Regions from separate parts of the Pseudoalteromonas sp. NEC-BIFX-2020_002 genome, predicted to be linked through region 2. Evidence: predicted binding sites of a transcription regulator. Region 2 holds the regulator's gene; the other holds the start of a gene.

Region 1 (4,447 bases), on a different contig from region 2:
TTAGTAAGCGCAATGGAACAAAGTCGATTAGCTTCATATAAAATTTCACCTTATTGGTTATAACCATATTTAGCGAGTGCATAGGGATAGTGTATGTGGCAAAAATTATTATTTATTGCGCTGTTTTGCAGTGAGAGTGCAATGGCCGAAGTAAAGTCATGGCAATTATGGAAGCATCAGAATGGTGTTAGCATTCACTACAAAAAACATGATAATGGTATTTTTGAAGTACGCGGTACAGTGACTGTTAGTAACACGAATGCTGGTGATTTTATGGCGTTACTTAGTGATGCAGAGAATGCGCCGCAATGGATTGAAAATGTTAAGAGTGTCAAAATTTTAGCAAGATTAAGCCCCTCAGAAACTGTCGTGTACACTCAATTAGACTCACCATGGCCTGTCTCAGATCGCGATATGGTGAGTTATTCTTGTTATAAGCGATTAAACAATACGGACACTGAGCTGAAAATTTCGGCATATCCGGATTACTTTGATGAACAGCCTAATATGATCCGCATTACTGAAATAGAAGGTAGTTGGCTTTTAAGCGAAAAAATAGTCCAAGGGTTGCCACAATTAACGATTGTTCATGAAATATATGCAGATCCCGGTGGCGCTATACCGCATTGGATAAGTAATAAGGTTGGCCTTAAAAGTGCTCTTTTAACTATGCTCACGTTAGAGAAAAAGTTATTAAGCAAAGATTTTCAGACCAATAACACCGTTAGCAAAATCGGTGAGTGCACCGCCAAAGCAGCATAAAAAATTTAAATTATTTATCAGATTAACTTTATTACCATGAAATTATAGTAAAAGTCATTAAGTACAAATGGATAGAGTTTACGAGTATAAAAAAAGCGCCAGAAGGCGCTTTTTTTATTCATACAGAGGCTGAAATTATAGGCCAGCTGCTGCGCGAAGTGCGTCTGCTTTATCTGTGCGTTCCCATGGGAATTCATCACGACCAAAGTGGCCGTAAGCCGCTGTTGGTAGATAAATAGGGCGCTCAAGATCAAGCATTTGAATTAAGCCGTAAGGGCGTAGGTCAAAATGTTCACGAATAAGTTCGATTAAACGTGACTCTTCAAGCTTACTTGTACCAAACGTTTCAACACTGATAGACGTAGGCTCTGCAACACCAATTGCGTAAGACACTTGTAGCTCACACTTGTCAGCAAGACCAGCAGCAACAATGTTTTTAGCAACGTAGCGTGCAGCGTATGCCGCGCTACGGTCAACTTTTGATGGATCTTTACCAGAGAATGCACCGCCGCCGTGACGAGCCATGCCGCCGTAAGTATCAACGATGATTTTACGGCCCGTAAGACCACAGTCGCCCATTGGTCCACCGATAACAAAACGGCCAGTAGGGTTGATAAAGAACTTAGTCGCACTTGTAATTAGTTCAGCAGGTAGTACTGGCTTGATGATAGTTTCCATCACCGCTTCTACTAAATCTTTTTGTGAAATATCTTCACTGTGCTGAGTAGAAAGAACAACGGCATCAATGCCTACAGGTTTGCCATTTTCGTATGCAAAGGTAACTTGAGATTTTGCATCTGGACGTAACCAGTTAAGCTCGCCGCTTTTACGTACTTGCGCTTGGCGCTGTACTAAACGGTGTGAGTAAGTGATTGGTGCAGGCATAAGTACTTCTGTTTCGTTACATGCGTAACCAAACATTAGGCCTTGGTCGCCAGCGCCTTGTTCTTCAGGGCTTGTACGGTCAACACCTTGGTTGATATCAGGAGATTGCTTACCGATAGTGTTTAAAATTGCACACGAATCAGCGTCAAAACCCATATCAGAATGAGTGTAGCCAATTTCACGTACAGTTTTACGGGTGATTTCTTCAATATCAACCCATGCGCTAGTAGTGATTTCACCACCAACCATAACCATACCAGTCTTTACGTAAGTTTCACACGCAACACGTGCATGAGAATCTTGCTCTAAGATGGCATCAAGTACCGCGTCAGAGATTTGATCCGCAATTTTATCCGGATGACCTTCAGAAACTGATTCAGAAGTAAATAAATGTTTTGCCATTGTCTTTGTGCTCACAAATATTGCGCTTCACAAACGTCGGTAAGAGCGCTAAAAAATTAAGGGGCGTATTTTATCTAAAACAACGATAGTTGCATAGTATTTTTACGCCTAGACGTCTAAAAAAAATTACTAATAACTTTTAGTTCTGAATAAAACTCCTTTGTACCTATAATTTATAGGGATTTTTAATTGCACACAGCACCCAGAATAAGTAAGAATGGGCGTTCAAAGTTACATACACACAAATCAGCGCAAATACAGTAAAGGTAGGAGAATTCATGCCGTCTCGCAAAGAACTTGCAAATGCTATTCGCGTCTTATCAATGGACGCAGTACAACAGGCCAAATCTGGTCACCCTGGAGCCCCTATGGGCATGGCTGATATCGCAGAAGTACTATGGCGCGATTATCTAAACCACAATCCAACAAATCCAGAGTGGGTAGACAGAGATCGATTTATACTTTCCAATGGCCACGGTTCAATGCTTATTTATTCTCTATTGCATTTAAGTGGTTATGATTTACCAATTGACGAAATTAAAAACTTCCGTCAAATGCATTCTAAAACACCAGGGCATCCAGAATACGGTTATGCGCCAGGTATCGAAACCACTACGGGCCCACTTGGTCAAGGGATCACAAACGCGGTAGGTATGGCGATTGCAGAAAAAGCACTCGCTGCCCAATTTAACCGCGAAGGTCACGATATTGTTGATCACCATACCTATACATTCCTAGGCGATGGCTGCTTAATGGAAGGTATTTCTCATGAAGCATGTTCACTTGCTGGTACATTAGGCCTTGGTAAGTTAGTAGCATTTTGGGATGACAACGGTATTTCAATTGATGGCGAAGTTGAAGGTTGGTTTAGCGACGACACCCCAGCACGCTTTAAAGCCTACGGCTGGCATGTAGTGAGCGGCGTTGATGGCCATGACTCAGATGCTATTCGCGCAGCAATCGAAGAAGCGCGTAGCATCACTGATAAACCAACACTGATTTGTTGTAAAACAGTGATTGGCTACGGTTCACCTAATAAATCAGGTAGCCATGATTGTCACGGTGCACCACTAGGTGAAGACGAGATCAAAGCCGCGCGCGAGTTCCTTGGTTGGACTGGTGAAGCATTTGAAATCCCAGCTGATATTTACAGCGAGTGGGATGGCAAAGAAAAAGGCAAGCAACTAGAAGCAAGCTGGGATGAAAAATTTGCAGCGTATGCAAGCGCACACCCAGAACTTGCTGCTGAGTTTAAACGTCGTACTCGTAGTGAGCTGCCAGCTGATTGGGCTGAAAAGTCACAAGCCTACATTGAGCAGCTTGATGCAAACCCAGCAAATCCTGCATCACGTAAAGCGTCGCAAGATGCATTAAACGCATTTGGCCCGTTACTGCCTGAATTTATGGGCGGATCTGCCGATTTAGCAGGCTCTAACCTAACAATTTGGAAAGGCTCTAAAGGCCTTGAAGCAAATGATGCCAGCGGTAACTACATCTACTACGGTGTACGCGAGTTTGGTATGTCAGCCATTATGAATGGTATTGCACTACATAAAGGTTTTATTCCTTACGGTGCTACTTTCTTAATGTTTATGGAATACGCACGTAACGCAGTACGTATGGCCGCGCTGATGAAAGTGCCAAGCATATTTGTATACACGCACGATTCAATCGGTTTAGGTGAAGATGGTCCAACCCACCAACCAGTTGAGCAAATTGCGAGTATGCGCTTAACGCCTAACCTAGTTAACTGGCGCCCATGTGACCAAGTTGAATCTGCAATTGCATGGCAACAAGCGATTGAACGTAAAGACGGTCCAACCTCACTTATTTTTACTCGTCAAGGCTTAGCTCAGCAAACACGCTCAGCGCAGCAATTAAGTGACGTGAAAAAAGGCGGTTATGTACTTAGCTGTGATGGCGAGCCTGAGCTTATCTTTATCGCGACTGGTTCTGAAGTGCAATTAGCACAAGACTCAGCGGCTGAATTACGTAAGCAAGGTAAAAAAGTACGCGTTGTATCAATGCCATCGACTGACGTGTTTGATGCACAAGACGCCGCTTATAAAGAAAGCGTATTACCGGCTGCAGTTTCACGCCGCGTAGCAGTAGAGGCGGGTATTGCTGATTACTGGTACAAGTACGTAGGGCTAAATGGCGCAGTAGTAGGCATGACCACCTTTGGTGAGTCAGCCCCAGCTAACGAGCTATTTGAGCACTTTGGCTTCACGGTAGAAAACATCGTAAGCAAAGCAAACGAATTGTTTTAATTTTTACGGCTAAAATTTAAAAGCCCGCACTGTGTTTACGCCGTGCGGGCTTTTTTTGTATGGAGCTTTCAGCCGTCAGCCGTCAGATAAACATAATCCGAGGCACAGTGCCAATGAAAAGCCGTAGG
Region 2 (4,447 bases):
ATGCAGTAATGTAAGTACATCGCTATCAATAGATTGATCGGTAAGCAGTAGTAAATAATCATTATCTTGATGACTAAAACGCGGCGCTAAACTTTGCTCACTCAGCACCTGCGTTGCTTGCTCAAGTAACTGAGTTACATCATTGCGTGGCGCAACAACCGCACAACCATGTAAATTTGATTCTATAATATTAGCTCGCCCTTGCAGGTGGCTGACGACTTGATGCGTCGCTTCTGCTGGTACTAATAGGTATGTATCGCCATTTTGAATAAAATGATGCAGGCTATGTTGAATTATCTGACTTAACTCTCCCACTTCACCAGCACGAAGCTGATCAATGCGCAGTAAATCAATATTCTCCAACGTCGTAATAAACCGTTTAGCTTTACTGTAACCTTCTTTAACAATTTCTGTGGCACTGGCATCCGTATCATAACTACTGCGTACCACTAGTTTTATGTCGGTATTTTTCAAAGGTGATAACGTCTTAGCATGTAAAACAGGGTTACCTAAACGCGCAAGTAAATTAGCTTGACCACGACAGACCTTAGAATACTTAAGCGCTTTTTTAACTTTACGCGGATCAGTACTAAATACACCTTGCGTGTCGGTCCAAATTGACACCTGATTAGCATGACAGTAACTCCCTAATAAAGTGGCACTGTAATCACTGCCATTGCGCCCGAGAGTAATCGTATTGCCCTGACAATCTGACGCAATAAAACCGGTTACAACATTAATACAGTTAGCCGAAACCAAGTCTGCACATGCTTGTTGATTTTTTTGGTGCAGCAACTGCCCGTCATTAAGTGTAAATAACTGGCGCGCATCAATATCTTTCGCCTCAAGTCCTAGTTGCTGTAAATAAGCAGCCAATAAACGGGCTGACCATACTTCACCGTGAGCAAGCAATGAAGCTTCCTGTAAGCTTTGCTGTTGAGCTTGCTGTGCTATTAAGGCTAACTCTTGCTTTAACACATCAATTGCGTCGTATTGCGCTGTTGGGCTTAATAGCTGCTCAATCAAAGTACGCTGATGATTATCAAGCTGTAATAAAATATCACTTACGGCTTGTTGATCACCTTGCTGATAACTTTGCCATAACTTAACCAACGTATTGGTTGTTTTACCTGCTGCCGACACAACGACACAGTCACCTGCTTCGGTGTGTGCTAAAATAATATTTGCTACGGCTTGATAACGCTCCGCGGAGCTTAAGCTTGAACCGCCAAATTTATGAACTATATTTACCATTTTCTATTACCACAAAGCCGTATGTGCAGGCGTTAATTTGAATGAATTTGTTTGCTCTGTACTTTGCTGCGTCGAGTTACTCTTAGTAGTCGTCGAACTACAATTACCTTGGCCTGGCTTAACTTTGTTAAACACACGTTCTAAATCAGAAACTAAGTCTTTTACATCTTCAATACCCACCGAAATTCTGATCAACGTATCACCCACACCCGCCTCTAAGCGAGCTGTTGCATCCATACCAGCATGAGTCATCGTTGCAGGGTGACATATTAGGCTTTCTACACCGCCTAACGATTCCGCTAAACTGAATTCTTCTAGGCTCGTTAAAAATGCTGCTGCATCATTTACATCACCAGCTATATCAAAACTTACCATGCCACCAAAACCACGTTGTTGTTGTTTTGCTAACTGATGTTGTGGATGAGATTCTAAACCAGGGTAATATACTTGGCTCACATAGGGTGAACTTTCTAAATATTGCGCAATGATAAAGGCATTTTCTTGGTGCTGACGTAAACGTACATTTAAAGTCCGCAGGCCACGTAATGTTAAATAACTATCAAATGGTGCACCTGTAATACCAATATTATTTGCCCACCAAGCAAGCTCGTCACCCAGCTCTTGTGTTGCTGCAATGACAGCGCCGCCAACAACATCGGAGTGGCCATTAATATATTTAGTGGTTGAATGCACAACAATATCAACACCAAATTCAATTGGGTTTTGTAAGGCCGGTGATAAAAACGTGTTATCTGCGCCAACTAAAGCGCCGCACTGCTTTGCAATTGTCGTAATCGCTTTAATATCAGTTAAACGTAAAATTGGGTTGCTTGGTGTTTCAATCCAAATTAGCTTAGGTTTAATCTCAAGTATTTTTTGATGGTTTTCAGCGTTTGTTAAATCTAGAACCACTAATTTTAATAAGCCGCGCTTTTCAAGCGAAGTAAACAAACGGTAGCTGCCGCCATAACAATCATGTGGAATGACTAACGTATCATCACTATTTAGTAATTGTGTTGCTAAATGTACTGCCGCCATGCCGGTAGCAGTTATAATGCCTTTGGCACCGCCTTCAAGCTTTGCGAGTGTTTCGCCAAGTAAATCACGATTAGGATTACCGCTACGGCCATAATCATATTCGCGCTTAGTATCAAAATCGGCAAATGAATAGGTGGTCGATAGGTGGATAGGAGGCACAACAGCACCGTGATGTTTATCAGCATCAATGCCATTACGTACTGCGATTGTCGCTTTATTTTTTTTGCTCATACCGTCACCTATATTAACTGGATGTTTAGACGTCTAAAAGGTTAGATGATCAAATTTAAGAAGTCAAAACATTTATACCCCTAGATGGCTAAATAACTAGTATTTGACTATCTTTTTTAAAACGATAGAATTTCCGCATCTTTGCGCTACAAAATGGTCGCGCAAACAATTAACAACCTGAGGCAACGATACATCTTATGGCTAAATGGAATGGTGAATATATTCACCCATATGCAGAACACGGGAAAAAATCAGAACAAGTTAAGAAGATCACCGTTTCGATCCCGTTAAATGTATTAAAGGTTTTAACTGATGAGCGTACTCGCCGTCAAATTAATAACCTTAGACATGCAACAAATAGTGAATTACTTTGCGAAGCATTTTTACACGCATTTACTGGCCAACCATTGCCAAACGATGAAGACTTACGTAAAGATAATCCAGAAAAAGTACCAGAAGAAGTTAAAAAGATTATGCAAGAGATGGGTTTAGAAGTGCCTATCCTGAATGAAGACTGATCTTCACCTGTAAATAACGTGCACCTGTTTCAGGCAATGATTTGGATACAAAAAACCTCAATTCAGTGAATTGAGGTTTTTTATTGCCAAATAGTGCCTATTACGCCATATAGTTTTCAGGCATATCAATTTGTGCAACACCTGAATCAATAGCCGCTTGCGCCACTGCTTTTGCAATGCGCGGTAATAAACGCGGGTCCATTGGTTTAGGGATAATATACTGTGGTCCAAATTCAAGTTTATCAACACCTGCTGCTTTTAATACTTCAGCAGGCACTGGCTCTTTAGTAATACTGCGAATTGCCTCAACTGCGGCAATTTTCATTTCATCATTTATTTTGCTCGCACGTACGTCTAATGCACCACGAAAAATAAACGGGAAACACAACACGTTATTTACTTGATTTGGATAATCAGAACGACCCGTTGCCATAATCAAATCATCGCGCGCACCATGAGCAAGCGCAGGTGCAATTTCTGGATCTGGGTTTGAACATGCAAAAACAACTGGCCTATCAGCCATCAGCTTAAGATCTTCCGGTGCAAGCAGGTTCGGTCCTGATACACCAACAAATACATCAGCATCAGCAATAACATCTTGCAAAGTGCGCTTATCTGTATTGTTAGCAAACAACTGTTTATATTCATTTAAGTCATCACGACGCGTATGAATAACACCTTTACGATCAAGCATATAAATGTGCTCACGCAATGCGCCACACTTAATTAATAACTCCATACATGCAACAGCGGCCGCACCGGCACCCAAACAAACGATAATCGCATCTTCAATGCTTTTACCCTGCACTTCAAGTGCGTTAATCATACCCGCAGCAGTTACAATAGCTGTACCGTGTTGATCATCATGAAACACTGGAATACTACAGCGCTCAATCAATGCTTTTTCAATTTCAAAACACTCTGGGGCTTTAATATCTTCTAGGTTGATACCACCAAAAGTATCAGCAATATTTGCAACGGTATTGATGAAATCTTCTGTGGTTGTGTGTTTTACTTCAATATCAATTGAGTCAAGGCCAGCAAAGCGTTTAAACAACAAAGCTTTGCCTTCCATAACTGGTTTTGAAGCAAGAGGTCCTAAATTACCTAGGCCTAAAATAGCAGTACCATTGGTAATTACTGCAACCATATTACCTTTGCCAGTATATTTATAAGCATTAGCTGGATCTGCGGCAATTTCACGCACAGGCTCAGCCACACCAGGGCTATAAGCTAGAGCGAGATCTTGTACGGTTTCGGCTGGCTTAGTAAGCTCAACACTGATTTTTCCTGGAACGGGGTGCGAATGGTAATGTAAAGCTTGTTCACGAAAGTCTGACATAACGCGATTTTATCCTGCAAGTAAGTTAAAAGTGAGAGTAAGCAGTTCTATTCTATAGTCTGTA

Evidence for each region. The regulator MetJ, encoded in region 2, represses methionine synthesis genes. The targets are predictions, from matches to a motif close to TAGACGTCTAGACGTCTA.
Region 1: metK (methionine adenosyltransferase) is a predicted target of MetJ. The motif match lies at 2,151-2,168, and genes of this name have one in related genera.

What each region holds. Positions count from the first base shown of each region.
Region 1 is NZ_JABEPJ010000002.1:366,622-371,068, reverse strand. It holds gene HJP15_RS03905 (CYTH and CHAD domain-containing protein) at 1-63, shown strand, start outside; gene HJP15_RS03900 (START domain-containing protein) at 94-762, shown strand; gene metK (methionine adenosyltransferase) at 898-2,049, opposite strand; gene tkt (transketolase) at 2,328-4,319, shown strand.
Region 2 is NZ_JABEPJ010000009.1:96,788-101,234, forward strand. It holds gene metL (bifunctional aspartate kinase/homoserine dehydrogenase II) at 1-1,254, opposite strand, end outside; gene metB (cystathionine gamma-synthase) at 1,261-2,523, opposite strand; gene metJ (met regulon transcriptional regulator MetJ) at 2,721-3,041, shown strand; gene HJP15_RS11790 (malic enzyme-like NAD(P)-binding protein) at 3,142-4,383, opposite strand.